Regions from separate parts of the Kineococcus rhizosphaerae genome, predicted to be linked through region 4. Evidence: riboswitches for the same ligand, from Rfam matches in the RefSeq annotation. Region 4 holds a riboswitch; each other region holds the start of a gene.

Region 1 (7,882 bases), on a different contig from region 4:
GCACGTCGTCCGGGTCGAGGGCGCCGACGAGCACCTGACGACCTCGGTCGTCGACGGGCTGCAGACGGTCCTGACCGCCCTGGGCGACGTGTCGCTGCTGCTGGTTGCCTCGACCTTCGAGGGCAAGGAGGTCGCCGCGCGGCTGGCGGTGCGGACCGGCGCCGGGGTCGTCACGGGCGCCTCGGGCGTGGAGCTCGCCGACGGGCACTGGACGGCCCGCAAGACCGTCCTGGCCGGGACGTGGGACACCGCCTGCGCCGCGGCGTCCTCCCTGGCGGTGGTCGCGCTCGCCCCGCACGCCGTGCAGGCGGCCCCGCTGGCGGTGCCGGCCGAGACGCGGCTCGTCGAGCACGCCGTGCAGGCCTCGGCCGCCGCGCGCGCCGTGAGCGTCGTCTCCCGCGAGCCGCGCCCGCGCAGCGAGCGGCCCGCGCTGGCCGAGGCGGAGGTCGTCGTCGTCGGCGGCCGCGGGGTCGAGGGCGACTTCTCCGGGGTCGAGGAGCTCGCCGACGTCCTCGGGGCGGCCGTGGGCGCGACCCGCGTCGCGACCGACGAGGGCTGGATCGGGCACGAGGCGCAGGTCGGGCAGACCGGTGTGACGATCTCGCCGCGGCTGTACGTGGGGGCCGGGGTGTCCGGGGCCGTGCACCACAAGGGTGGGATGGCCGCCGCGCAGACGATCGTCGCGATCAACAACGACCCGGACGCGCCGATCTTCGAGTTCGCCGACTACGGGGTCGTGGGCGACCTCACCGAGGTCCTGCCCGCGCTCACCGCGGCCCTGCGCGCCCGCCGCGGCTGACCACCCCCCGACCAACCTCTGACCACCCTCCGACCATCCCCTGATCAGGCGGTCGGGGCGAACCCCTCCTCGTTCGCCCCGAGCCACTGCAGCGCCTGGGGCACGAACCCGGCCCAGATGCTCGTGCGGTGACCGCCCTGCTGCTGGGTCACGAGCGTGACCTGCAGCGGGCCGTGGGCGGCGTCGGCCAGGGCCGAGGTCGAGGGCCAGGCCAGGCCGTCGCTCTTGGAGGCCAGCGCCCACAGCTTCACCGCGGGCGGGTCGGTCTTCGCCAGGGCGACGAGGTCGTACCGCTTGGCCTGCGGGCTGCCCGCGGCGAAGGGGCGCCAGGAGCCGAGGTTCAGCCGGGCGTAGCCGCCGAAGGTGATCGCGGCACCGAACTGCTGCGGGTGCAGCATCGTCACCTCGTTGGCGCACCAGCCCCCCATCGACAGGCCGATGCTCGCCCAGCCGTCCGCGTTCCGGCTGGTCGTCCAGTGGCTCTCGACGTAGGCGGGCACGTCCCGCGCCAGCCACGTCTCCAGCTGCGGTTCGCCCGCCGGGCCGTCGACGCACTCGGTGTCGCGGCCCGCGGGGATCTCCAGGTCGGGGACGACGACGATCGACTCGGCGAGCTGGTGGTCGGCCACGGCCCCGTCGAGGGCTGGCAGGACCTTCATCGCGTCCAGCCACTGCTGGGGGGTGCCGGGCCAGCCGTGGAAGGCCTCCAGGACGGGGTAGCCGCCCGCGGGCGCCTTCACCTTCCCGTAGTCCTTCGGCAGCACGACGAGGACCTGGCCGGTGGTCCCGGACGCCGGGCCGGGGACGTCGACGCTGACCACGCGGCCGTCGTAGCCGTCCAGGGGCCGGGGGTGGACGTCGTCGACGGGGGTCGAGCCCTGCGTCGTCCCGCCGGCGGCGGTGGTCGTGGTCGTGGTCGTCGCGTGCTCGAGGCCCAGCAGGTCCGACCAGGACGAGTACAGGCCGAACTGGCTGTTGACGACGAGGAAGACCGCGACCAGGACGGTCGCGTTGACGCCGACCAGGGACGCCGTGCGGGCCAGCAGGCCCAGGACGCCGCGGCGCGCGAGGCCGCGCCAGAAGACGATGACCGCCACCAGGGCCAGGGCGGCGACGCCGATGGCCACCCCCTGAGTGGTCGTGCTGGACAGGCTCACTGCGACTCCCCCCGAGCCGGACGCGGGCACGAGTGCGTGCCTGCACCGATCATCGATCCGGGCGGGCGCACCGGCGGTCGTTCTCAGGGGATGTTCGGTGAACCTGTGGCGTTCTCCCGGTGCAGGGCGGCCAGCACGGCGGCGGCGATGGCCTCGTGGCCGGCGGTGTCGGGGTGGTCGCCGTCGTCGGCCAGCAGGGCCGTCGGGTCCTGCGCGCCGTCGGGGCCGTGGAAGACGGGCCGCAGGCCCACGACGGTGGCGCGCGGCCCGACGACGGCCGCGAGGCGGTCGTCGAACGCGTCCGTCAGCTCGTCCTGCACCTGCTCCTGCGGGCCCGTGTAGGTCCGGGCGGCCACGTCCCCGTCGAGCCCGACGGCCCAGTAGTCCAGGACGACGACGCGGGCGCCCGTGGGGCCGAGCCGGTCCAGCGTCGCGGTCACCCGGTCCACGGCGTCGTCGACCGCGGTGTCGACCTGGGCGGGCGTGGGCAGCGGGTCGGCGTCGACGAACGGCGCGAGGTCGTTGGCCCCGGTCTCGAGCAGGACGAGGTCGCCGCCGCCGATGGTCGCCAGGCTGTCCTGCGCGGTCTGCGCGGTGTCGGTGGAGGTCGCCCCGTCCTCGGCGAGCTGGTCGAGGGACCAGGCCGGGCCGAGCGCCTGCGCGACGAGGGCGGGGTAGGGGTCGCAGTCGCAGTGGGCGCCGCTGGGCACGGAGTCGCCGAGGGCCACGACCTTCGCCGTGGCCACGCCCTGCGCGGTGGCCGCGCCGGGGACGCCGGGGGGTCCGGCGGCGGCGCGCGGGGAGGTGGGGTCCGCGGGGACGGCGGCGGCGACGCAGCCGAGCAGGAGGACGAAGACGGCTCCGAAGCGTGTCGATCCCCTCACACGGCGCACCGTCCCACCCCCGCCTGTGACGAACCTCTGAACCGCACGTGGTCCCGGGCTCCCCGGGACGCGGTTTGCCCACCCGATCATCCCGTCGTAGGTTCGGCGCAGCCATCCAGAGCGACCGAGAGACCCGGCTCGTCGACGTCGCAGCAACCACCCGCGAGGGCAGGTGCTACCGCCGGGACCGATGGGAGCCCCGTGAGCACCACGCAGTCCTCCGACGTCCTCGTGCGCCCCGGCGCCCGCCTGGCGCGCCGCCGAGCCGCCCTCGGCAGCTTCGTCGGCACCACGATCGAGTGGTACGACTACTACCTCTACGGCACCGCGGCCGCCCTCGTCCTCGGGCCGCTGTTCTTCCCGACCGTCGGCGGCGCGGTCGGCGTCATCGCCGCCTTCGCCACCTACGCCGTCGGGTTCGTGGCCCGCCCGCTCGGCGGCGCCGTCGCCGGCCACCTCGGCGACCGCCTGGGCCGCAAGGTCGTCCTCGTCGCCTCGCTGCTGACCATGGGCGTCTCGACGGCCGCGATCGGCGTGCTGCCCACCCACGCCCAGGTCGGGGTCTGGGCGCCCGTCCTGCTCGTCCTGTGCCGGCTCCTGCAGGGCTTCTCCGCCGGCGGGGAGTGGGGCGGGGCCGTCCTGCTGTCCGTCGAGCACGCCCCGCCCGGGCGCCGCGGGCTGTTCGGGGCGATCCCGCAGATGGGCTCGGCCGCCGGGATGGTGCTGGCCAGCGGCGGGTTCTGGCTGGCCCGCGCCCTGACCAGCGACGACGCCTTCCTGGCCTGGGGCTGGCGCGTCCCCTTCCTGGCCAGCGCCGTCCTCGTCGTCGTCGGCCTGCTGATCCGCCTGAAGGTCACCGACTCCCCGGCCTTCACGGCGTTGCGCGAGGCCGACGCCACGGCCCACCGGCCCGTCGCGGAGGTGCTGCGGCGCAACCGGCGCGGTGTGCTCCTGACCACCGGCATGCGGCTGGGGCAGAACGGCGCGTACGTCCTCTACACCGTCTTCGCCCTCAGCTACCTGACGAACCACGTCCGCTCCGACGGCGCCGACGTCGGCCTGCTCGCCGTCCTCGTGGCCTCGGTGCTGAGCCTGGCCGCGACCCCGCTGTGGGGGCTGCTGTCCGACCGGATCGGCCGCCGGCCCGTCTACCTGTTCGGGGCGGTGCTCACCGCGGTGTTCACCGTCCCCGCCTTCCTGCTGCTCGACACGGGGTCGACGGTCCTGATCGTCGGCGCGGTCGTCATCGCGATCAACCTCGGCCACGACAGCCAGTACGGCGCGCAGGGCGCGTTCTTCGCCGAGCAGTTCGACGACCGCACCCGCTACAGCGGGGCGTCGCTGGGGTACTCGATCGGGGCCGTCCTCGGCGGTGGCCTGACGCCCCTCATCGCCGCCTCGCTGCTGGCGGCCGGGGGCGGACGCCCGTGGCTGGTCGCGGGCTACCTCTCGCTCCTGGCGGTCCTGACGACCGTCTCGGCCGCGCTCACCCGCGAGACCGCGCACGCGCCCCTGGACGCGGGTGCCCGGTGAACCCGTTGCGGCTGAACGCCTTCACGATGGCCTGCGTCGGGCACCAGGCCGCCGGCCTGTGGTCGCGCCCGGAGGACCGCAGCGCCGACTACCGCACGCTGCGGCACTGGACCGACCTCGCCCAGCTCCTCGAGCGCGGCGGGTTCGACGCGCTGTTCCTCGCCGACGTCCTCGGCACCTACGACGTCTACGCCGGCTCGCGCGACGCGGCCGTGCGCGGCGCCGTGCAGGTGCCCGTCAACGACCCGCTGGCCGCGGTCTCGGCCATGGCGGCCGTCACGCGGACCCTCGGCTTCGGGCTGACCGTCACGACGACCTACGAGCAGCCGTACTCGCTGGCCCGGCGGCTGACGACGCTGGACCACCTCACCGACGGCCGCGTCGCGTGGAACGTCGTGACCGGCTACCTCGACTCCGCCGCCAGGAACCTGGGTTTCTCCGCGCAGGTCGCCCACGACGAGCGGTACGACGTCGCCGAGGAGTACCTCGAGGTCTGCTACAAGCTGTGGGAGGGGTCCTGGGAGGACGACGCCGTCGTGCGCGACACCGCGCGCGGCGTCTACGCCGACCCCGCCAAGGTCCACGACATCGACCACCACGGCCGCTACTTCGACGTGCCCGGCGCGTTCCTGTGCGAACCGTCCCCGCAGCGCACGCCCGTGATCTTCCAGGCGGGGTCCTCCCCGCGCGGGCAGGAGTTCGCCGCCCGGCACGCCGAGTGCGTCTTCGTCATCGCGCCCACCGCCGCGATCGCCCGCCGGTCGGTGGACTCGTTGCGCCGCAAGATCTCCGAAGCCGGTCGCGACCCCCGCTCGGTCGCCGTGTACGCCGGCCTGACCGCCGTCGTGCGCAGCACCGACGCCGAGGCGCGGGCCCTGCTGGCCGACTACCGCGAGCACGCCAGCCGCGAGGGGGCCCTCGCGCTGTTCGGCGGCTGGACCGGGGTCGACCTCGCCGGTCTGGACCCCGGCGAGACGCTGCAGCACGTCACCACCGACGCCAACCGCTCCGCGCTGCGCAGCTTCACCGACGACCCCGACCGCGAGTGGACGATCGACGACCTCGCGCGGTTCGTCACCGTCGGCGGGCGCGGGCCGGTGCTGGCCGGGTCCCCGCAGACCGTGGCCGACCAGCTCGAGGAGTTCGCCGAGCAGGCCGACGTCGACGGGTTCAACCTCATGTACGCCACGCTGCCGGGCACCTTCGCCGACGTCGTCGACCACCTCGTGCCCGAGCTGGAGCGCCGGGGCCGGATCGCCCCGCGGGTCGCGCCGGGCACGACCCTGCGCGAACGGCTCGGGGCCGGCCCGCGGCTGCCGGCCGACCACGTCGGCGCCTCCCACCGGCGTCCCTGACCCCGCGGGCCGGGGGGTCAGGGCAGGTCGCGCACGGCCAGGACCGCGCAGTCGTCCTCGCTGGTGGCGGCGTGCTCGGCGACCAGCTCGGTGAGCAGCGCCTCCAGGGGTTCGGTGTGCGTCCGCTCGAGCCTGCTGCGCAGGTCCCGGATCCCCTCACCCACGTCCCGCCCGCGCCGCTCGACGAGCCCGTCGGTGTACAGGACGAGGGAACCGCCCGCCGGCCACGGCAGCTCGTGGTCGTGCCGGGGGCGGTCCGGGGCCACCCCCAGCGGCAGGTCCGGTTCGCGCAGCAGCGCCGAGCTGCGCCCGCGGGGGTCCACGAGCAGCGGCGGGGGGTGCCCGGCCGTCGTCCACCGCACCGTCCGCGGCGTCCCCGGCGGGTCGAGCCGCACCACGGCCATCGTCGCCAGCGTCTGGTCGTGCAGGACGTCGAGGACGTGGTCGAGCCGGCTCACCAGCGCGGCGGGGTCCTCCTCGGGGTGGTCGACGGCCAGGGCCCGGAACATCGAGCGCACCCGGCCCATCCGGGCCGCCGCCTCGATGTCGTGTCCCGCCACGTCCCCGATGAGCAGCAGGACCCCGCCGTCGGGCACCGGGATGACGTCGTACCAGTCGCCGCCGACCTGCTCGTCGGTCGGGGACCACGGCAGGTACCGGCTCGCCAGCTCCAGGCCCGGCAGCGTCGGCAGCTCGGGCAGCATCGCGGCCTGCAGGGTGTGCGCGACGTCGCGGCGCTCGCGGTACAGCTGGGCCCGCCGGGCCGCCTGCGCCGTCGCGCCGGCGAAGGCCGTCACCAGCTGCCGGTCCTCCTCGACGAGGGGCCGGTCCTCGTCCCACGCGATGCTCAGCGCCCCGATCCGGAACCCGCCCGAGATCAGCAGCGGCAGCACGTAGCCGGCGCGCAAGCCGGTGCGGCGCAGCGGGTCGGCGATGCCGGGGAAGGCCCCCAGGAGCTCGTCGCGGGTGGCGAAGACCAGGGGCCGGCCGGAGCGGGCCACGCGGTGGGCGGGGGAGTCGAGGTCCAGGGGCAACCGCAGCCAGCGCTGCTCGGTGTCGTCGTCGAGCTGGCCCAGCGCGGGGGTCGTCAGCCAGGGCCCCTCGATCATGGACACGGCCGCGTAGCAGGCGTCGAGGTCCGCGCGCGCGACGTCCCGCACGGCGAGCGCCACGTCCTCCACGCTGTCGGTCGCGGCGAGGGCGGTGGCCAGCGCGAGCAGGGTCCCGGCCCGCCGGTCGGTGCCCGTCGTCACCCGCACCTCCCGTGTCCACCCGTCCTGGCGTCTCAGCGAAGTCACTCACAGTCCACATGCATCACGCAACCGTCGGACGCCTACGCTGACGGGGTGCCGCTGACGCTCGAGCAGGTCCTCGCGCTGGCCGCCACCAGCGCCGTGATCATCCTCGTGCCCGGTCCCAGCGTGCTGTTCGTCGTCGGGCGCGCCCTGGCCCACGGCCGCGCGGCGGCGCTGGCCAGCGTGCTCGGCAACTCCCTCGGCAGCCTCGGCGCCGCCCTCGTGATCGCCGTCGGGCTCGGGCCGGTGCTGCAGCGCTGGGACGTCGCGCTCGAGGTCGTCAAGCTGGCCGGGGCCGCCTACCTCGTCCTGCTCGGGGTGCAGGCCCTGCGCGGGGCCGGCCACACCCCCGGGACGGCCCCCGGACCCGCCGGTGGGCCGGAGCGGTCGGCGGGCCGGGCGGTCCGCGCCGGGGTCCTCGTCGGCGTCAGCAACCCCAAGGTCTTCGTGCTCTTCGCGGCGGTCCTGCCCCAGTTCGTCGACCCCGCGGCGGGTCCGGTCCCCGTGCAGATGGCCCTGCTCAGCCTCGTCCCCGTCCTCATCGGCCTCGTCTGCGACAGCGGCTGGGGACTGCTGGCCGCCCGGGTCCGCTCGGCCTTCCTCGGCCGGCCCGCCCGGCTGCGGACCGTCACCCGCGTCGGCGGCGCCTCGATGATCGCGCTGGGTGTCGTGACGGCCGTCACGGGCCGGCACCGCTGACCGGAACGCGCGGGGGGCCCGGGGCGTTCAGCCCTGGGGAACCTCGCACGGGGGAAGGGACTGGATGCACCGGCACCACAACGGCCTGAAGACCGCCGTCCTGTTCGGCGCGATCTGGGCCGTCCTGCTCCTCATCGGCGCCCTGCTGGCCTCGTCCTTC
Region 2 (7,882 bases), on a different contig from region 4:
CAGCGACAAGCCCCGGCTCGCTGGCCGGCAACCCTCCTCCGCGGTGGGGTGCCCCGGGTGACGACCTGGCCGGTCCCGAGGTGGGCCCGGCAAGCGCGGACCTCGCCGGGGTGATCCCGGTCCTCCCGGCAGGGTCCACTTCCCGAGGAGACCTCGTGTCGACGAGCACCCTGTCCCCCAGCCGTCCCGCCCCTCGTGCGGCCTGTCGCCCGGTGGCCCCGCTGCTGCCGGTCGTGGGCGCCGACACCGTGGTGCCGCTGGCCACGGGCGGGACCGCCACCTACGCCAACCTCGACAACGCCGCCAGCGCGCCGGCCCTCAGCGCGGTGGCGGCCCGCGTCGCGCAGGTGCTGCCGCACTACGCCAGCGTCCACCGCGGCGCCGGGTACCTGTCCCGGGTCTCCACGGCGCTGTTCGAGCAGGCCCGCGAGCAGGTCGGGCGGTTCCTCGGCGCCCGGGCCGACGACGTCGTGGTCTTCACCCGCAGCACGACCGACGCGCTGGACCTGCTCTCCCGCGCCGTCCCCGCCGGTGCCCGGGTGCTCGTCGCGGACGTCGAGCACCACGCGAACCTGCTGCCCTGGCAGCGCTCGGCGGCCACCACGGTGGTGCGCGGCGGTGCCGACGCCGAGGAGACCGCTGCCCTGCTGGAGGCCGAGCTGGCCACCGGGCAGTACGCGCTGCTCGCCGTCGCGGGCGCCTCCAACGTCACCGGCGAGGTGCTGCCGCTGCGCCGGCTGGCCCGCGCCGCGCACGCGGCCGGGGCCCGCATCGCCGTCGACGGCGCCCAGCTGCTGCCGCACCGGCGCGTGGACGTCGGCCGCGACGAGATCGACTGGATCGCCCTGTCCGGGCACAAGCTGTACGCGCCGTTCGGCGCCGGCGCCCTCGTCGGCCGCCGCGACTGGCTCGACGCGGCCGAGCCGTACCTGGCCGGCGGCGGCGCGACGCTCGACGTCAGCCACGACGCGGTGCGCTGGGCCTCCGGCCCGGACCGGCACGAGGCCGGGTCGCCGAACGTGATCGGCGCCGTCGCCCTGGCCCAGGCCTGCGCGACGCTCGCCGCCCTGCCGGACGGTGCGCTGGAACGTCACGAGGGCGCGCTGCGCGCCCAGCTCGTCGACGGGCTCAGCGCCCTGCCGGGCGTCGAGGTCGTCCGGGCGCACCCGGCCGACGCCGTGGGGGTCGTGACGTTCACCGTCGCGGGCCGCTCGGTCTCCGAGGTCGCGGCGTACCTGTCGGCGGAGCACGGGATCGGCGTGCGCGACGGGCGCTTCTGCGCGCACCGGTTCGCGAACTCCCTCGGCCTGGTCGCGGGCGGGCTGCGCGCCTCGACGGGGGTCGGGACCGGCTCGGCCGACGTCGAACGGCTGGTGGCCGCGGTGGAGCGGTTCGTGACCACGGGCCCCGAGCTCGAGTACGGCCTGGTGGACGGTCACTGGGGTCCGCTCACCGACGCCCGGCCCGCCCCCGAGACGTTCCTCGACCCGGTGACGGAACTCGGGTAAACTCACCGGCGAAGGTCACGAGAACCAGCGACAAGCCCTGGCTAGCTGGTCGGCAACCCTCCCCCGCGGTGGGGTGCTCCAGGTGACGACCCGGCCGGAGGAAGACCTCCGGCAAGCGCGATGACCCGCCGGACGCCTGCGTGTCGTCAAGACAGCAGGAGGAGAACCGTGTCCGAACTCCACCTCTCCGTGGCCCTGGAGTCCACCGGGTGGCACCCCGCGTCCTGGCGCGAACCCGGCGCCCGCGCCGACGAGCTGTTCACCGCCGCGTTCTGGCGCGACACCGTCCGCGAGGCCGAACGCGGGCTGTTCGACCTCGTGACCATCGAGGATTCCTTCAGCCTGCAGGGCAGCCACTTCGGGCTACCCGACGACCGCACCGACCGGGTCGCCGGCCGCCTGGACGCGCTGCTCGTCGCGGCCCGGCTGGCGCTGGTCACGCAGGCCGTCGGTCTGGTCCCCACCGTCACGACGACCCACACCGAACCGTTCCACGTGTCCAAGGCGCTCGCGACGCTCGACCACGTCAGTTCCGGCCGCGGCGGCTGGCGGGCCCAGATCGCCCCCCGCGCCCACGAGGCCGAACTCTTCGGACGGCGGTCGATCCCCGTGGTCTCCCGCGAGACGTTGCAGGACCCCGAGGTCGCCGCGGCGGTCGAGGACCTGTTCGCCGAGGGCCGCGCCGTCGTCGACACCGTGCGGGCGCTCTGGGACTCCTGGGAGGACGACGCGGAGATCCGCGACGTCGCCTCGGGACGCTTCGTCGACCGCACCAAGCTGCACCGGGTCGCGGTCGAGACCCCCTGGTTCTCGGTCCTCGGCCCCTCGATCACGCCCCGTCCCCCGCAGGGACAGCCCGTGGTGACCGCACTGGCGCACGCGCGGACCGCGTACGAGTTCGCCGCCGCGAGCGCGGACGTCGTGTTCGTGACGCCGCACGAGGCGGCGAACGCCCGCGAGATCGTCGCCGAGGTGCGTGCCGCGGAGGCCGCCGTCGGCCGGACGGGAACCCCGCTGCAGGTCCACGCCGACCTCGTGGTCGCCCTCGGCCCCGACGCCGCGGCCGCCCGCAACCGCCTGGACCGGCTCGACACCGTCGACGGTGAGGCGTTCGGCTCCGACGCGCTCGTCGTGGCCGACTCCCCCGCGGGCCTGGTCGAGCGTCTGCTGCTGTGGCGCGAGGCGGGGATCGAGGGGTTCCGGTTCCGTCCGGCGGTGAACGCCACCGACCTGCCCGCGCTCGTCGACGAGGTCGTGCCGCTGCTGCAGTCCGCCGGGGTGTTCCGCCGGGAGTACACCGGCACCACCCTGCGCGACCACCTGGGGCTGGCCAGGCCCGTCAACCGCTACGCCGCAGTCTGAGGAGGACCCGATGAGCATCCCCGACGGCAAGCCCCGCAAGCAGATCGTCCTCGGCGCCCACCTGCCCGGCGTCAACCACCACACCGTCTGGCAGGACCCGGCCGCGGGCAGCCAGATCGACGTGCGGAGCTTCGCCCACCTGGCCCGCACCGCCGAACGGGGTTTCTTCGACCTGTTCTTCCTGGCCGAGGGCCTGCGGCTGCGCGAGCACGCGGGCGAGATCTACGAGAACGACGTCGTGGGCCGGCCGGACACCTTCACGGTGCTGGCCGCCCTGGCCGGGGTCACCGACCACCTGGGCCTGGCCGGGACCATCAACACCACGTTCAACGAGCCCTACGAACTGGCCCGCGAGTTCGCCTCCCTCGACCACCTCTCCGGCGGCCGCGCCGCGTGGAACGTCGTCACCAGCTTCGACGCGTTCACGGGCGCGAACTTCCGGCGCGGCGGCTACCTCGACCGCTCGCAGCGCTACGAGCGGGCCGAGGAGGTGCTCCTCGCCGTCCGCGCCCTGCGGGACTCCTGGGGCCCGGGCGACGTCCTGGCCGACAGCGCCACCGGGCAGTTCCTGGCCCGGCACGGCGTGGGGGCCTTCGAGCTGCACACGAACCAGTTCGACGTCCGCGGCCGGTTCAACGTCCCCCGTCCGCCGCAGGGCCACCCGCTGATCATCCAGGCCGGCGTGTCCGACCAGGGCCGGGAGTTCGCCTCCGCCAACGCCGACGCGATCTTCTCCCCCTTCCGGCGCACCGACGACGCCGTCCCGTTCTACCGCGACGTCAAGGCGCGGGCGGTGCGTCACGGGCGCCTGGCGAGCGACGTCAAGATCCTGCCCTCGGCCGGTGTCGTCCTCGGCGACAGCGCCGCCGACGCCGCCGAGAAGGCGCGCGAGCTCACCCACCAGCAGGTCAGCCCCGCCACCGCCCTCGCGCTGGCCGAGCAGGTCTGGAACCGCGACCTGTCGCAGCTGGACCCCGAGGGTCCGCTGCCGGAGTTCGACGCCGACACCACCGCGCCGCCGCGCTGGAGGGGCCGGGCGATCCACGACCCCGACCTGAACGCGGTCGTGGCGCGCTGGCGCGAGATCGCCGCGCGCGGGGGGCTGAACCTGCGCGAGACCGTCATCGAGGTCACCGCCCGCGCGACGTTCGTGGGCACGCCCACCACGGTCGCCGACCAGCTCGACGACTTCGTCCAGAACGACGGCTCCGATGGTTTCATCCTGCACCCGCCCGTGGTGCCGACCGGCCTCGACGAGTTCGTCGACACGGTCGTCCCGCTGCTGCAGGAACGGGGTTCGCTGCGCACGGAGTACACCGGGACGACGCTGCGGGAGAACCTCGGCCTGTCCCCGGCCCGGGCGGCGCAGCCGGCGTGAGCGTGGAACTGTCCGTCCTCGACCTCGTCCCCGAGAGCGAGCACGAGGGGCTCGGTGCGGGCATCGCCCGGACCCTGGAACTGGCCCGGGCGGCCGACGACTGGGGCTACCGCGGGTTCTGGCTCGCCGAGCACCACCTGTCCCCCGGCGTCTCGAGCTCGACCCCCGCCGTCCTGGCGGCGCTCGTCGCGTCCTCGACGCGGCGCCTGCGGGTGGGCTCGGCCGCGAGCCTGCTGGCCGTCACGACACCGGCCGTCGCCGCCGAGCAGTGGGCCACGATCGCCCGGGCCGTCGGCGGCCGCGTCGACCTGGGTTTCGGCCGGGTCCACGGCCCCGCCCCCGCGGGGGCCGAGCGGCCCGGGGCGAGCGGGTCCCGGGTGGTCGACGGGCTGCCCGTGCCCGCCGCGCCGCCGCCCCTGTGGCGCGACCCGGCGCTCGTCGAGACCCTCACAGCGACCGCGCGCGTGCTGGGCGTCCACCGCGCCGACGCGCCGCCGTTCGCGGACGAGCTCCGCCTCGCCCTGGACCTGCTGCGCGACGGGCACACCGACGCCGAGGGCCGCACGCACGGCAGTTCGCTGCTGTCGGGTGCGCCCGTGGACGTGCACGTGCTGGCCTCCAGCGGCGGCGAGTCCGCGCGGGTCGCCGGCGAACTCGGCCTGCCGCTCGTCGCGAACTACCACGTGGCTCCCGCCTCCGTGCTGGACACCGTCGCCACCTACCGCGACGCGTTCCGTCCCGGCGTCCTGCCCGCCCCGCGGGTGGCCGTGTCGGCCGACGTCGTCGTGGCCGCGACCGACGCCGAGGCGCGCGAGCTCGCCCGTCCGTACGCGCAGTGGGTGCTCGGCATCCGCCGCGGCACCGGGGCCGTCCCCATCCCCTCCCCGCAGGAGGTGGACGCGTTCACCTGGTCCGCCGAGGACGAGGCGCTCGTCGCCGACCGCCTCGAGGGTCACGTCGTCGGCTCGCCGGAGACGGTGGTTCCCCGGCTCGAGGCGCTGGCCCGGGTCACGGGGGCCGAGGAGATCCTCGTGACGACCGCGACGTACCGTGCCGCCGACCGGTTCCGCTCCTACGAACTGCTCGCGCAGGCGTGGCGCGACCGGTCGACCGTGCACCTGCCCGAACCCGCCCACGCGACCGCGTGAGCGCCGAGAACACCAGACCACAGGAGTGACGTGAGCGAGACCACCCTCCCCGAGGCCCCCCTCGTCGACGCCGAGACCGCCGGCCGCGCCGTCGCCGGTGGCGCGTTGTTCGTCGACGTCCGCAGCGACGCCGGCCGCGCCGCCCACGGTGAGCTGCCGCAGGCCGTCGTCGTCGCCAAGACCGACGTCGGCCGCAAGTTCGCCGTCGGCGAGCCCGGCGCGCTGGAGCAGCTGACCGACAAGGACCAGGAGATCGTCGTGATCTGCGGGTCGCCCGCCGGGTCCGGCCCCGTCACCGCCGAGCTGCTCGCCGCGGGCTTCACCAACGTCGTCCAGGTCGACGGCGGTTTCCCGGCGTGGAAGGCCGCCGGACTCGCGACCGAGGAACCCGTGCAGGCCGGATGAGCACCACCACGGAGAACCCCGTGTCGGACGGCGCGACCACGCTGACCGTCCGGTCGGCCCGCCCCGACGAGCTGGCCGCCGTCGGGGAGCTGACGGTGGCCGGGTTCTCCGTGGGCCCCTACCCGCCCGACGCCGCGCGGGCAGCGCTCCTGCGCGACGCCGCGGGCCGGGCCCGCACCGCCGACGTCCGCGTCGCGGTCGAGGGCACGGGCGAGGACCTGCTGGGCACCGCGACCCTGGCGCCCGGGGGCACCGAGCACGCCCGCTTCGCCGGACCCGACGAGCTCGAGTTCCGGCTGCTGGCCGTCTCCCCCGCCGCCCGCCGCCGCGGACTGGGCGCCCTGCTGCTCGAGGACGCCGTCGCGCAGGCGCGGGCCCGGGGTTTCACCCGGGTCGTGCTGGACACCGGGGCGCGCAACGAGACCGCCCAGCGCCTCTACCACCGCTCGGGCTTCACCCGGCTGCCCGAGCGGGAGGACCGGCTGGGCGGTGGCGGTCTGCGGCTCGCCGTGTTCGGCCGGGACGTCGACCCCGCTCCCGGGGTGCTCGTCCGGCTGGCCCGGCCCGGGGAGCTCGATGCCGTCAGCCGGCTCGCCCTGGACGCCTACGCCGCCGACGGCGACCTGCCCGACTGGTACGCCGCGCAGGTCGCCGACGCCGCGACGCGGACCCGCGAGGCCGAGCTGTGGGTCGCCGTCGACGCCGTCACCGGCGAACTGCTCGGCACGGTGACGCTGCCTCGTCCCGGGCGGACCCTGAGCGCCACGGCGCTCGACGGGGAGCTCGACCTGCGCCTGCTGGCGAGCGCCGTGCCCGCCCGCGGTCGCGGCGTCGGGACGGCGCTCGTCCGGCACGCCCTCGACGTGGCCCGCTGGCGCGGACTGCACCGCGTCGTGCTGAACTCCGCCCCGCGGATGACCGCGGCGCACTCCCTGTACACCACCCTGGGTTTCGTGCGCCTGCCCGAGCGCGAGACGCGCGTCGTCGAGGGCGGCACCCTGCTCGCCTTCGGGTACGACGTCGTCCCGCTCGCGGGCGACGACACCCTCTGACCCACCCCTCCCGGCGATCGAGGAATCTTCCGCCGTGATCGAGGAATCCCCGGCTCCGAGGCCTGCCGTGCCGTCCTCGATCGCGGCGTGAGATTCCTCGATCGCCGGAGTGGGGCCACCCTTCGGCGTGGACGCCCCCGCCGTCACCGACCGGAGCACCCTTGCGCCCGTCCGACCCCCGCACCGCCGTCTGGCTCGTCTGCCTCGGCACGGGATTCGTCACCCTCGTCGACCAGAGCATGGTCGGCGTCGTGGTCCCGGCCCTGCGCGCCGACCTGGGCGCCACGCCCACGCAGGTGCAGTGGATCCTCGCCGGCTACTCGCTGACCTTCGGGCTGGCCCTGGTCCCCGCCGGCCGGCTCGGCGACGTCCTGGGGCGCCGGTTCCTGCACCTCAGCGGCTTCGTCGTGTTCGCCGCCGCGGCCGTGCTGTCCGCGACGGCGCACGACGCCTGGACGGTCGTCCTCGCCCGGGCGCTGCAGGGGCTCGGCGCGGGCGTGGTCAACCCGCAGGTGCACGGCACGCTGCAGACGGTGTTCCGCGGCCCCGAGCGGGCCCGGGCGTTCGCGGGGTACTCCGTCGCGACGGCCTGCTCGTCGGCGTGCGGTCCCCTGCTGGGCGGGCTGCTCACCGGGCTCGGGGGCCCCGGCCTGGGGTGGCGCCTCGTGCTGGCGGCGAACATCCCGATGGCGGTCCTGCTCCTGCCCGTGGCCTTCCGCCACCTGCCGCGGGTGGCCCGCCGGCCGCTGCCCCGCGGCGGGCTCGACCTGCCGGGCAGCGCCGTCGTCGCGCTGGGGACGCTGTGCCTGCTGCTGCCCTTCGCGACGGGACGGGTCTCGGCCGGCGTGCTCGTGCCGTGCCTGCTGACCGTCGTGGTCCTGGCCGGGGTGCTGCGCTGGTGGGAGCGGCGCGCCCTGAGCCCCCTGGTCGTGCCGGACCTGTTCCGGCGCCCGGACTTCTCCCTCGGCACGGCGGTGGCGATGTGCGTCTTCGGCGCCGTCCTGGCCCTCGGGATGCTGCAGGTCCTGG
Region 3 (7,882 bases), on a different contig from region 4:
CGGTGTCCCGGAACGCGGTGTCGATCCGCTGCTGCAGACCGGCCTCGTCGGTGATGCGGACGCTGACGAGGCGTCCGGGGTGCTGGTGACGCAACCGCACCAGGGTGTCCGCCGAGGGGCGGTCGTGGGTGGCGCTGCGCACGAAGCGCTGCGCCGCAGGCGTCTGCGGGTCCGAGAACACGTCGTACACGTCCCCGATCTCCACGAGCCGGCCGTTCTCCATGACCGCGACCCGCTCGGCGATCTGGCGCACCGCGTCCATCTCGTGGGTGATGACGACGATCGTCACCCCGAGCTCGGAGTTCACCCGGCGCAGCAGCGACAGCACCTCGGTCGTCGTCTCCGGGTCCAGCGCGCTCGTCGCCTCGTCGCACAGCAGCAGCGGCGGGTTCGTCGCCAGCGCCCGCGCGATGCCGACGCGCTGCTTCTGCCCGCCCGACAGCTGCTCGGGGTAGGAGTGCGCCCGGTCCAGCAACCCCACGAAGTCGAGGAGCTCGGCGGTGCGCCGGTCGCGTTCGGCCTTGGCCACGCCCGCGACCTTCAACGGGTACGCCACGTTCCCGGCGACCGTGCGGGACCGGAACAGGTTGAACTGCTGGAAGATCATCCCGATCTTCGAGCGGGCCGCCCGCAGTTCCCCCTCGGACAACCGCGTGAGGTCCTGCCCGGCGACCAGGACGCTGCCCGACGTCGGCTTCTCCAGCGCGTTGAGCAGCCGGACGAGGGTCGACTTCCCGGCCCCCGAGTAGCCGATGACCGCGAGGACCTCGCCGGTCTCGACCTCCAGCGAAACGGCGTCGACCGCCGTGACGGTGGACCCGTCACGACGGTCGAAGCTCTTGCTGACGTCCGTCAGCGAGATGAGAGCGGTCACTTGCCCGCGGCGGCCTTCGCGTCGGCCTCGACCTTGGTGGTCTCCGCCTGCAGGTCCGCGGCAGGGGTGTCCTGGACGACCGCGCCCGGGTTCTCCTCGAGGAAGACCTTCTGCACGGCCGGGTCGTGCCACAGCGCGGCCAGGTCCAGGTACGTCTGGTTGGCGACGTCGGCCTTGCGGGCGGCGAAGATGTTCACGTACGGCGCCGCGGCCGGGGACGACGGGTCGTCCTTGACGATGATGTCGTCGACGGGCAGCTTCGCCTTGGTGGCGTAGTTGTTGTTCACGATCGCGGCGGCCACGGACCCGGACTGCAGGGCGCTCGCGGTCTGGTCGGCGGCGACGGTGGTCACCTGGACCTTGGACGACTCGATGTCGTTCGTCTTGGAGAACGCGGTGCCGCCGTCCTTCAGCGTGACCAGACCGGCCTGCTGCAGGACCAGGAGGCCGCGGGCCTCGTTGATCGCGTCGTTCGGGATCGCGACCTTCGCGTCGGCGGGCAGCTCGGCGACGGACTTCGCGGTCAGGGAGTACAGCGGCAGCGGGTACACGGCGGTGGCGCCGATGGGCTGCAGGTCGTCGCCCGACGTCGCGTTGTAGTTCGCGAGGTACTGGATGTGCTGGAACTGGTTGAGGTCCAGCTGGTTCTGCGACAGCGCCGGGTTCGGCTGGGTGTAGTCGGAGAAGTTCACGAGCTCGACGTCCACGTCGTACTTCGACTTCGCGAGCTCGACGTAGGGCGTCCAGTACTTCAGGGACTTGTCGGCGACACCGATCTTGACGGTCTTCGCGGCGGCCGTGGAGCCGGCGGCCGTGGTCTTCGCGGAGTCGTCCCGGGTGCCCAGGACGATCGCCACGACGACGACCACGACGACGACGACGGCGGCGATGATGCCGTAGAGGAGCCCACGGCGCTTGGGCTTGTCGGGAAGGGCGGGGGCGGTGGACACGAAGGCACTCCGGGTGGTCGTACGGGCGGGCGCGCGGCTCGCAGCTACCGTGATCGACGGCGTCCGACGATCCGCGCTTGCCGGACGGGTTCGTCCGGCCAGGTCTTCACCTGGGGCACCCCGCCGCGGAGGAGGGTTGCCGGACAGCGAGCCAGGGCTTGTCGCTGTCACTCATGACCTGCCCGAACCTTAACACCGCCTGGCGGGCAGCAGAAACGGGTTCGGGTGCCGCACGTCCGCCCGGCTCCGGGCGGACCGGTGGGCTCAGCCCAGGACGTGGGGGAGCACGACGGCCTGCGCCGCGATCGTGCGCCCGTCCGTCGTCGTCACCGACGGGCTGCCGTGCAGGACGTACCCGTCCGCCAGGGCCGCGCTCACCTTCTCGCAGAACGACCGGTCGTCCGGGCCCGTCAGGAGCCGGTAGGCCAGCTTCTCGCCGGCGGTGCCGGGGGTGCTCTCCTCGCTCACGCGGACAGGCTATCCCGCGCGTCGCGCACGCTCAGGTACCCCAGGGAGGCGTCGGCCAGCGCGTCCGCGCGCTTGGTCGGCGACCCCGGCGACCACCGCTTCTCGTCGTACTCCACCGCCGTGCGCCGCAGCGCGGCCAGGCTCACCGCCAGCTCGGCGTCGAGGCGCCCGGCCAGCTCGGTGGCCGTCGGCGCCGCCGGGCGCAGCCCGCTGCCCTCCCCGGCACGGATCCGGGCGAGCACCTCGGGGTCCACCCCGTCCTCGCGGGTCCAGAACCGCACCGGCCGCTCGACCACGTGGTTCCACACCGGCGCCTGCCCGGACCGGAAGAACAGCCGCACCGGCTTCGTCTCCAGGCTCGAGGCGGCCAGCCACTGCCCGGCGGCCGGCGGGCGCGTGCCGAAGGCGCAGTCCTCCTCGCGCGCGTTCGTCACCAGCGCGACCCGCACGCCGTCCACGTCGTCGACGTCGTCCGTCCGCGGCCCCAGCAGGGGCCCGAACACCCACGCCTGGAAGACCCGCAGGCGGATGATCCCCTCGGGCTGGCGGCCCACGTGCGCGCAGCGGTCGGCGACGTCCTCGAGGGTCCTGACGGCAGTGGTCCACTTCACCCCCGCAGTCTGTCCGAGGTTGCGGGCGCGCCCCGCGGGGGGCCTAAGCTTCGGCGGTGGATTCGACCGAGCTCAGGGCCCTGCAGAAGCCGTTGAAGGACGCCTACCGCGAGGACCCGGCCGAGGCGCTGGTCCCCGCGCGGGCCGTGGCGGTGCTGGACGGGCAGTCCATCGGCGTCTCGGTCGACGGTTTCGCCGGCACCACCCGCGCCGGGCTGCACCCCGCCGCCGGCGGCGACGGCACCGAGGCGTGCTCGGCCGACATGCTCTGCGAAGCCGTCGCGGCGTGCGCCGGTGTCACCCTGCGCAGCGTGGCGACCGCCATGGGCGTCGAGCTGCGCAACGCGTCGGTGACCGTCGACGCCCACTGGGACGCCCGCGGCACGCTCGGCGTCGCCCGCGAGGTGCCGGTCGGGATCACCGACGTGACCATCACCTTCGACTTCACCTCCGACGCCGACGAGGCGACCGAGGCGAAGATGATCTCCCTGGCCGAGCGCTACTGCGTCATCGCCCAGACCCTGCAGACGCCGCCGAAGGTCGTCGTCCAGCGCGCGTGACCCTCGGGGCGCGCTCGTCGCGGCGTCCTGTCCGGTCCGGTTCGTCGGACCGTTGACGCATCGGTGCGAAAGGTTCGTACCGATGCGTCAACGGTCCCGGACCCGGGTCAGCGGCGAGCCTCCTGGGCGCGCACCGCCGCGCGCCCGAACACCGCGACGACGGCGAACCCGACCGCGAACGCCAGCAGCACGCCGAGGTTGGCGTAGGCCCACCCGCCGTCGCGGCCCCCGATCGGCCCCAGCAGGTACCCCTGCCAGGTCAGCCAGCTCGCTCCGCCGTTGGTCACCAGGCCCCAGCCCAGGAACGTGGCGACGACCATCGTGACCACGGGCAGCACGCGCACCGATCCGTAGCGCCCGCGGGCGTCGAGCAGCTCGGCCTCGGCGTACCCGCCGCGCCGCGCCGCGAGGTCGGCCAGGAAGATCCCCGCCCACGCCGCGATCGGCACCCCCAGGGTGATGAGGAACCCCTGGAACGGGATCAGGAAGTTGGCCGAGAAGAAGGCGATGTAGACCGCGCCGGCGATCATCAGGACCGCGTCGACGAGCACCGCGACGGGCCGCGGGACCCTCAGCCCCACGTTCAGCAGCGCCAGGCCCGAGGAGTAGATGTCCATGACCGCGCCGCCGACGAGGCCGAGGACGGCCACCACCACGAACGGCACGAGGAACCACGTCGGCAGGATGCCGGTCAGCGCCCCGACGGGGTCCTGGCCCACGAGTTCGCTCAGGCCCGGGTTCGAGCCCACGACGAGCGCGCCGAACACGAGCAGCACCGCCGGGCCGAGCGAGGAGCCGAGCGTCGTCCACACCACGACCCCCGCGCTGGAGGCGTCCCGCGGCAGGTACCGGGAGTAGTCGGCCGCCGCGTTGGCCCAGCCCAGGCCGAACCCGGTCATGACCATCGTGAAGGCGCCGACGACCGCGGCGGTGTCCCCGGCCGGGATCGCGCTGACCGTCGCCCAGTCGACGGAGCCCGCCGCGAAGACGACGTAGGCGACGGTCAGCACCGCCGTGACGACCGTGATCCAGCGCTGCATGCGCATGATCACGGTGAACCCCAGCGTCCCGCCCAGGACGATCAGGCCCACGACGACGAGGAGGGCGACGAGCTTGGTCCCCGTCCCGCCGCCGGCCCCGAGCCGGCCCAGCACCGTCGAGGTCGCCAGCACCGCGACCGCGGCCAGCGACGTCTCCCAGCCCAGCGTCAGCAGCCACGACACCAGGGACGGCAACCGGTTCCCGTGGACCCCGAACGCGGCGCGGGACAACGTCATCGTCGGCGCCGAGCCCCGCTTGCCCGCGATCGCGACCAGCCCCACGACCACGTACGAGGCGACGACGCCCACGACCGATACGGCGCTCGCCTGCCAGAACGAGATCCCGAACCCCAGCACGAACGAGCCGTAGCTGACGGCCAGCACCGAGACGTTGGCGGCGAACCAGGGCCAGAACAGGTCGCGGGGCCGGCCGTGGCGTTCGGCCTCGGAGACGGCGTTCACGCCGTTCAGTTCGACGTCGACACCGCCCACCCGGGTCCGGGGGGTCGCGGGAACCTCGCTCACGGTGCCTCCTGCTCCTGGTCGCGGTCCAGCGCTGCTCGCTGGCTCCAGCCTCGGGACGAACCTGTCGGTGCCTCGCGTCCACGACCCGGACGACGGGCACCACCGTGCCGCTCACCGCTCACGCCCGCTCCTCGTGGACGTGCCGGAACCGGGCCGCGGGGTGGTCGGCGGGCAGCCTGGCGCGACCCGCCCCGAAGACCGCCTCGCGCAGCGTAGAGGGCGCCGCGCCCGGGCGGCGGTCGGCGACGAGCCCGCGACGGCGCAGCTCGGGGACCACCTCGGCGCAGAACTCGGCGTAGGAGCCGGGCACCACGAACGGGGTCACGTTGAACCCGTCGGCCCCCGTGTCCGCGAGCAGGCGCTCGAGGTCGTCGGCGACGTCGCCCGCCGTGCCGGTCAGGACGAACTCGCGCATCCCGAACCGCAGGAAGTCGGCCGTGGCCCCGGCCACCGTCTCGCCCCGGTACCGCTCCACCTGCGTGCGCCCGCCCTCGGTCCGCACGTCCGAGAAGCTGCCCGAGGGGTCCAGGGCCGCGAGGTCGACGCCCGTCATCGACGCGAAGTAGGCCCGGGCCGCGTCGACGTCCACCCACGACAGGTACTCCTCGAGGCGTTCGCGGGCGTGCGCCCGGTCGCGGCCCAGCACGACGCTGAGCCCGACGAGCGTGCGCACCGACCCCGGCGCGCGCCCGTGCCGGGCGGCGCGGGCGTGCAGGTCCTGCACGTGCCGGCGCAGCGTCGCCGCGTCGCGGCCCTGCAGGAACACCACCTCGGCGTGCTCGGCGGCGAACTCCCGGCCCCGTTCGCTCGTCCCGGCCTGGAAGATCACCGGGGTGCGCTGCGGGGACGGTTCGACCTTGAAGTAGCCGTGCGCGGAGAACCAGCGGCCGTCGTGGTGGACGGGGTGCACCCGGCCCGGGTCGGCGTAGCGGCGGGCGTCCTGGTCGACGAGGACGGCGTCGTCCTCCCACGACCCCTCGAACAACCGGTAGCTGAGAGCCAGGTGCTCGTCGGCGACGTCGTAGCGCACGTCGTGCGCGGGCAGCGGGGGCCGCCCGTGCAGCTCGCTGACGACGGGCGAGGACGTGGTGACGACGTTCCAGCCGATCCGGCCGCGCGTCAGGTGGTCCAGCGTCGCGAACCGCCGGGCGTTGGGGTAGGGCCCCTCGAACGTCGTCGAGGCCGTCACGGCGAACCCCAGGCGCCGCGTGACGGCCGCCATGGCGGGGACCAGGAGCATCGGGTCGTTCGTCGGCATCTCGACGGCCTGCTCGAACGTGACGTCCGGGGTCCGCCCGCGCAGCACCGGGTAGCCGGGGGAGTCGGCGAGGAACAGCAGGTCGAAACCGCCGTCCTCCAGCAACCGCGCCAGGTCGAGCCAGTGCTCGAGGTCCTTGTAGCGCACCGTCTGCTGCTCGGGGTGGGCCCACAACCCCTGGCTCGTGAGGTTCGGCCCGTTGATCTCGAACGCCGACAGCAGCAGCGTCACGGGGCCGCCAGCCACTGCGCCAGGGCCGTGCCGAACCGCTGCCGCGTCGTCGCGCTCATCCCCTCGACGCGCAGCCCGTTGCCGGCCAGGACCGCGAGCTCGGTGTCCGGCAGGCCCCAGACGTCGCGCGCGACGGCGTACTGGTCGCCGACGCCGCGCCCGAACCACAGCTGGTCGTCGGCGTTGAGCGTCAGCGCGACCCCCGCGGCGTGCAGGGCGGGCGCCGGGTGCGCGGCGAGGTCGGGGACGATCCCCAGCGCGACGTTCGAGACGGGCGCGACGTCGAGCACGACCCCGGTCTCGGCGAGCCGGCGGACGAACCCGGCGTCCTCCACCGACCTGATCCCGTGCGAGATCCGTGTCGCGCCCAGCACGTCGACGGCCTCGGCGACGCACTCCCACCCCCCGGTCTGGCCCGCGTGCGCCACCACCGGCAGGCCCGCGGCCCGGGCCGCGGCCGCGCAGGACGCGAACCGCTCCAGGCCAGAGGGTTCTTCGAACCCCGCCGTCCCGAACGCCGTCACCCCCGCCCCGGCGAACTCGGCGGCGAGCGCGGCCAGGTCCGCGGCGACCGGCTCGTCCTGGTCGGTGTTCACCGTCACGAGGGCGCCGACCTCGATCCCGTGCCGCCGGCCCGCCGTGGCGAACGCCTCCAGCACCACCCGCGTCACGTCGCGCAGGCTGCCCAGGCGGGGGGCGTACAACTGCGGTTCGACCGCCGGTTCGAGGAACAGGACGCCCTCGGCGGCCTCCTGCGCCACGAGCGCCTCGCACAACCCGGCGAGGTCGTCGAGGTCCTGCACGAGCGCCGGGACGCGCCCGTAGGCGTCGAAGAACCCCCACACGTCCGGCCAGCGCTCCGGCTCGCCGGAGGAGGCCCGGGCGGGCAGGTCGAGGCCGACGCCGCGGCGGCGGGCGAGGTCGAGCACGGCCTGGCGGGGGTACGACCCGTCCAGGTGGGCGTGCACGTGGACCTTCGGCAGCGAGACGAGCGGACGCACGAGCACAACGTAGGCACCTCGCACCCTGCGTGTCGCGCACGGGACTCCTCTGGGACCATCGACGCCGTGGAGGAACGGTCGGGGCGGGGCCAGGGCGAGCTCGACGCGAGGTCGCTGCGCTACCTGCTGGCCGTCGCCCGCGACCGCAGCTTCACCACCGCCGCGGCCTCCCTGCAGATGTCCCAGCCCGCGCTGAGCCAGGCCGTGGCCCGCGTGGAGTCCCTGGTGGGGGGCCGGCTCGTCGTGCGCGACGCCCGCGGCGTCGCCCGGGAGGGCAACCCCCTGACGCCCGCGGGCCAGGCCCTGGTGGCCGACGCCGAGCGCATCACCGAGCTCCTCGACCGAGCCCTGGTGCGCGCCCGGC
Region 4 (4,466 bases):
GCACGCCCGTCAACGCCGTCCCTCGTGGGCCGCGCGCGACTGTGCGATGGTGGCGCCGTCCGCCCCACCCGTGACGATCCCGGGTTCACCCGCTGGACCCCGCGAACCGCGCACTGCGAACGGAGACCCCGACATGACCACCGAACTGCTGCCCGCCGTCCCCACCGACCTCACCGGTCCGCTGGCCGAGCTGGCCGGTGAGCTCCCCGGCGCGGTGGACCCGGGTTTCGCCGCCCACGAGGTCACCGACCGCTCCCGGGTCGACGCCCCGCAGGGGGTCCTCGCCGTCGTGCGCCCGGCCGACGTCGCCGGGGTCCAGACCGTCCTGCGCTGGGCGAGCCGGCACCGCGTCCCCGTCGTGCCGCGCGGAGCGGGGACCGGGTTGTCCGGTGGTGCGATCGGGGTGGCCGGCGGGATCGTGCTGTCGACCGAGCGGCTGGACCGCGTCCTGGAGATCGCCCCGGCCGACCAGGTCGCACGCGTCGAACCGGGTGTCCTGGGCGCCGACCTCGACGCCGCCCTGGCGCCGTTGGGTCTGCGCTACGCCCCGGACCCGGCCAGCTGGCGGACCTCCAGCATCGGCGGGAACGTCGCGACGAACGCGGGGGGACTGCGCTGCGCCAAGTACGGCGTGACGCGGGAGTCGGTGCTGGCCCTCGACGTGGTCCTGGCCGACGGGTCGCTCATCTCGACCGGTCACCGGTCCATCAAGGGGGTCACCGGACTCGACCTCGTGGGGCTGTTCACCGGGTCCGAGGGCACGCTGGGTGTCGTCGTGGGCATCACCGTCCGGCTGCGGCCGCGGCCGGTGGACGAGCAGACCGTCGCCACCTGGTTCGACTCCGTCGACGCCGCGGCCGAGGGGCTGCTGGCCCTGACCGCGGGAGCCGCGCGACCGGCTGTCATCGAGCTCCTGGACGGCCCCACCCTGGCGGACATCGACGCCCACTCGGGGACGTCGCTGGCGCAGGGGGGTGGGGCGCTGCTGCTCGTGCAGACCGACGGTCACGGTGCGCGGGCGGAGGCCGACGAGGTCGAGGCGGCACTGCGCGGGGCCGGTGGCCGCCCGCGCCGGCTGCACGGCGAGGACGCCGAGTTCCACTGGGAGCTGCGGCGCAGCGGACGCGGTCCGCTGGAGGACAAGCTCGCCGTGGGCGAGGACGTCGCCGTCCCGCTGTCGCGCATCGGGGAGTTCCACCGCGAGATCACCAGGATCGGTGCCGTGCACGGGGTCTCGGTGCGTGCCGTGGCCCACGCGGGGGACGGGAACTTCCACCCGCTGCTGTTCGCCGACGACGTGGCCGGGGGCGCCGAACGCCTGGAGGCGGCGGCCGACGAGGTCGTGGCGACGGCCCTGCGCCTGGGCGGGACGATCAGCGGCGAGCACGGGATCGGCACCGCGAAGCAGCGCTGGCTGGCCGACGAGCTCACCCCGCAGGTGCGGGCGCTGCAGGCGGGCATCAAGGCCGTGTTCGACCCCCTGGGGCTGCTGAACCCCGGCAAGGCCCTGTGAGGCGGTGAGGGGTCCCCGGGGTTCACCGGGGGATTGACAACCCGATCGCGGTCGGGCGACAGTGTCCGGGCAACCATCAAGAGCGGCTGAGAGACCTGGCTCCGCGACGCCGCAGCAACCCCCCGTGCGAACGGGTGCGGGTGCTTCCGCCAGGAACGATGGAGGATCGATGCAGCACCGCACGCCGTGCGTCCCCGCGCGGCACTTCCACGCCTCCAACCGGCGGGTCGTCGACCTGTGCCGTCGGTGCAGCAGCGCCTGTAGCTGACCGTCCCGCTGCCCCTCCCGTACCGACCCCTCCCGGAGTTCCCGCATGTCCACGACCACCTCCGCCACCGCCGGCGTCCAGCCCGACACGAGCGATCCCAAGTTCGCCGCCTACGCCCACCCCGACCGCGTCGTCAGCACCTCCTGGCTGGCCGAGAACCTCGGGCGGGAGGGTCTCGTCGTCGTCGAGAGCGACGAGGACGTCCTGCTGTACGACACCGGTCACATCCCTGGCGCCGTGAAGGTCGACTGGCACACCGAGCTCAACGACCAGGTGACCCGCGACTACGTCGACGGTGTGCGTTTCGCCGAGCTGCTGTCGCGCAAGGGGATCGGTCGCGACGACACGATCGTCGTGTACGGCGACAAGAACAACTGGTGGGCCGCCTACGCGCTGTGGGTCTTCAGCCTGTTCGGGCACGCCGACGTCCGGCTGCTCGACGGTGGCCGAGCGGCCTGGGTGGCCGAGGGGCGCGAGGTCACGACCGACGTCGTCGAGCGCACCCCGACGCAGTACCCCGTCGTCGAGCGCGACGACGCCTCGATCCGGGCCTTCCTGCCGGACGTGCGCGAGCACCTCGGCGGTCAGCTCATCGACGTCCGGTCGCCGGGGGAGTACAGCGGCCAGCTGACGAACATCCCCGACTACCCGCAGGAGGGGACCGTCCGCGGTGGGCACGTCCCCGGGGCGGCGAACGTCCCGTGGGCCCAGGCCGCGGCCGAGGACGGCCGGTTCAAGGACCGCGCCGCGCTGGAGGCCCTCTACACGACCGGTGGCGCGCAGCTCGACCCGACCCGGCCCACGATCGCCTACTGCCGCATCGGCGAACGCTCCAGCCACACGTGGTTCGTCCTGACCCACCTGCTGGGTCTGCCGGAGGTGCGCAACTACGACGGCAGCTGGACCGAGTGGGGCAACGCCGTCCGCGTGCCGATCGCCCTCGGGACCGAGCCGGGCCGGGTGACCCGGTGACGATCCTGCGCGACGACATCGCCTCCCTCGACGCCGGTCCGCACCTGCTGTCCCGCCGTGCGAAGGACGTCCTGCCCGCCGTGGGGTTCGGCCCCCGCCCGACGAGCACCGTCGAGGGGACCATCGGCCTGCACGGCGGCACCCCCGGCGCGCACACCCTGCCGCTGGCGGGCCTGTCGCGGGCGTTCGCGGACGAACTGGCCGACCCGGCCGCGCCCTCGTTGCGCTACTCCGTCCCGCTGGGCCTGCCGGAGCTGCGGGAGTGGATCGCGACCGACGAGGGGACCGTCCCGCACCGCGTCGCGGTCACCAACGGCGCCCTGCACGGGCTCGCGCTCGTCTTCGACGCGCTGCTGGACCCCCAGGACGTCGTGCTGGTCGAGAACCCCACGTACCCCCTCGTCCTCACCCTCCTGCGGCAACGGCGCGTCGACACCCGGCCCGTGGCCACGGGGCCCGACGGCATCGACCTCGACGACCTCGAGACCCAGCTCCGGGCGGGGCTGCGCCCGAAGCTGCTGTACACGATCCCGGACTTCCAGAACCCGACCGGGACCAGTTCCCCGACGGCGTCGCGGCGCCGGCTGGTCGAGCTCGCCGAGCAGTACGGGTTCCTCGTCCTGTCCGACGACCCGTACCGCAAGCTGCGGTTCGACGGGGACCCCGCCGAGGACCTGGACCTCGCCTCCGGGCAGGTGCTGCACGTCAACACGTTCTCCAAGACCCTGGGGCCAGGGCTGCGGCTCGGGTGGATCGCCGGGCCGGAGTGGCTGATCGGGGCCGTCCTCGACGCCCGGCGCGACTCCGATCAGCACACCTCGCTCGTCGTGCAGCGCGGCGTCCACCGGTTCCTCGCCGCTCCCGGTGCCCTCAGTGACGCGTTGCGGCACAGCCGCTCGGTGCTGCGCGAACGGCACGACGCGCTCATCGCCGCGGTGGGTGAGGAACTGGGCGGAGTCCTCGAGGTCCCCGCCGCCGACGGTGGCATCTTCGTCTGGGGTCGGGTCCTGGACCCGGCGATCGACCTGGAGAAGGCGCTCGAGGCCGCCCGGCAGAACGCGGTCGACTTCCCGCTCGGCCGGTACTTCAGCCCCGTCGGACCGCACGAGTTCGGCGACCGCTTCCGGTGGGGCTTCTCCGACCTCACGCCGGAGCAGTTGCGCGAGGCCGTCCACCGCGTGGCGGTCGCCTTCGCGTCCCCGCTCGCGCGCCGGTGACCGTCCAGCCGCTGCCCGTGGTCACCTGGGTGGCCACGGGCTGGGACGACCCCCGGGTCGTCCGGCTGCGCCATCTCATGGACGCCGAGGTCGGACCGCGCTACGCCCGTCCCGACGGTGGTCCGCGGTACCACCCGCCCGGTCCGTCCGCGTCGGAGGTCGCCGTCACGTGGCTGGCGCTGGGCGGGGACGAACCCGCGGCGACGGCGAGCCTGCGCCGGCTCGCCGTCGACGGGGAGCCGGTGCGCTGGGAGGTCAAACGCGTCTTCGTCGACCCCGCCCACCGGCGGCGGGGGCTGGCGGCCGAGGCGTTGCGCCGCGTCGAGCAGTCCGCCCGCGACCTCGGGGTGAGCCGGCTCGTGCTGCAGACGGGGAACCTCCAGCCCGAGGCCGTGGCGTTGTACGAGCGTGCGGGCTGGGAACCCGTCCCCGTGTACCCGCCGTACGACGCGGTCGTCCACAGCCGTTGCTACGGGCGCGACCTGTAGCACCAGGG

What was found. Region 4 has a riboswitch for S-adenosylmethionine ahead of CLV37_RS22230 (sulfurtransferase). Riboswitches for the same ligand answer to the same signal wherever they lie in the genome.
Region 1: it holds a riboswitch for S-adenosylmethionine, as region 4 does, so the genes downstream of both, CLV37_RS09750 (MFS transporter) here and CLV37_RS22230 (sulfurtransferase) in region 4, are expected to answer to the same signal.
Region 2: it holds a riboswitch for S-adenosylmethionine, as region 4 does, so the genes downstream of both, CLV37_RS18425 (LLM class flavin-dependent oxidoreductase) here and CLV37_RS22230 (sulfurtransferase) in region 4, are expected to answer to the same signal.
Region 3: it holds a riboswitch for S-adenosylmethionine, as region 4 does, so the genes downstream of both, CLV37_RS17635 (MetQ/NlpA family ABC transporter substrate-binding protein) here and CLV37_RS22230 (sulfurtransferase) in region 4, are expected to answer to the same signal.

What each region holds. Positions count from the first base shown of each region.
Region 1 is NZ_PVZF01000004.1:113,846-121,727, reverse strand. It holds gene CLV37_RS09760 (electron transfer flavoprotein subunit alpha/FixB family protein) at 1-799, shown strand, start outside; gene CLV37_RS27485 (alpha/beta hydrolase) at 844-1,956, opposite strand; gene CLV37_RS27480 (SGNH/GDSL hydrolase family protein) at 2,040-2,840, opposite strand; SAM riboswitch class I at 2,949-3,037, shown strand; gene CLV37_RS09750 (MFS transporter) at 3,042-4,373, shown strand; gene CLV37_RS09745 (LLM class flavin-dependent oxidoreductase) at 4,370-5,728, shown strand; gene CLV37_RS09740 (PP2C family protein-serine/threonine phosphatase) at 5,746-6,981, opposite strand; gene CLV37_RS09735 (LysE family translocator) at 7,075-7,722, shown strand; gene htpX (zinc metalloprotease HtpX) at 7,787-7,882, shown strand, end outside.
Region 2 is NZ_PVZF01000009.1:280,726-288,607, forward strand. It holds SAM riboswitch class IV at 1-102, shown strand, start outside; gene CLV37_RS18420 (aminotransferase class V-fold PLP-dependent enzyme) at 156-1,508, shown strand; SAM riboswitch class IV at 1,522-1,632, shown strand; gene CLV37_RS18425 (LLM class flavin-dependent oxidoreductase) at 1,629-2,870, shown strand; gene CLV37_RS18430 (NtaA/DmoA family FMN-dependent monooxygenase) at 2,881-4,248, shown strand; gene CLV37_RS18435 (LLM class flavin-dependent oxidoreductase) at 4,245-5,396, shown strand; gene CLV37_RS18440 (rhodanese-like domain-containing protein) at 5,427-5,801, shown strand; gene CLV37_RS18445 (GNAT family N-acetyltransferase) at 5,798-6,853, shown strand; gene CLV37_RS18450 (MFS transporter) at 7,015-7,882, shown strand, end outside.
Region 3 is NZ_PVZF01000009.1:101,181-109,062, reverse strand. It holds gene CLV37_RS17640 (methionine ABC transporter ATP-binding protein) at 1-874, opposite strand, end outside; gene CLV37_RS17635 (MetQ/NlpA family ABC transporter substrate-binding protein) at 871-1,824, opposite strand; SAM riboswitch class IV at 1,893-2,003, opposite strand; gene CLV37_RS17630 (DUF1737 domain-containing protein) at 2,089-2,292, opposite strand; gene CLV37_RS17625 (DUF7711 family protein) at 2,289-2,903, opposite strand; gene CLV37_RS17620 (OsmC family protein) at 2,960-3,463, shown strand; gene CLV37_RS17615 (purine-cytosine permease family protein) at 3,571-5,028, opposite strand; gene CLV37_RS17610 (NtaA/DmoA family FMN-dependent monooxygenase) at 5,147-6,532, opposite strand; gene CLV37_RS17605 (adenosine deaminase family protein) at 6,514-7,518, opposite strand; gene CLV37_RS27715 (LysR family transcriptional regulator) at 7,585-7,882, shown strand, end outside.
Region 4 is NZ_PVZF01000014.1:13,053-17,518, reverse strand. It holds gene CLV37_RS22235 (FAD-binding oxidoreductase) at 134-1,513, shown strand; SAM riboswitch class I at 1,584-1,678, shown strand; gene CLV37_RS22230 (sulfurtransferase) at 1,827-2,753, shown strand; gene CLV37_RS22225 (aminotransferase-like domain-containing protein) at 2,750-3,970, shown strand; gene CLV37_RS22220 (GNAT family N-acetyltransferase) at 3,967-4,458, shown strand.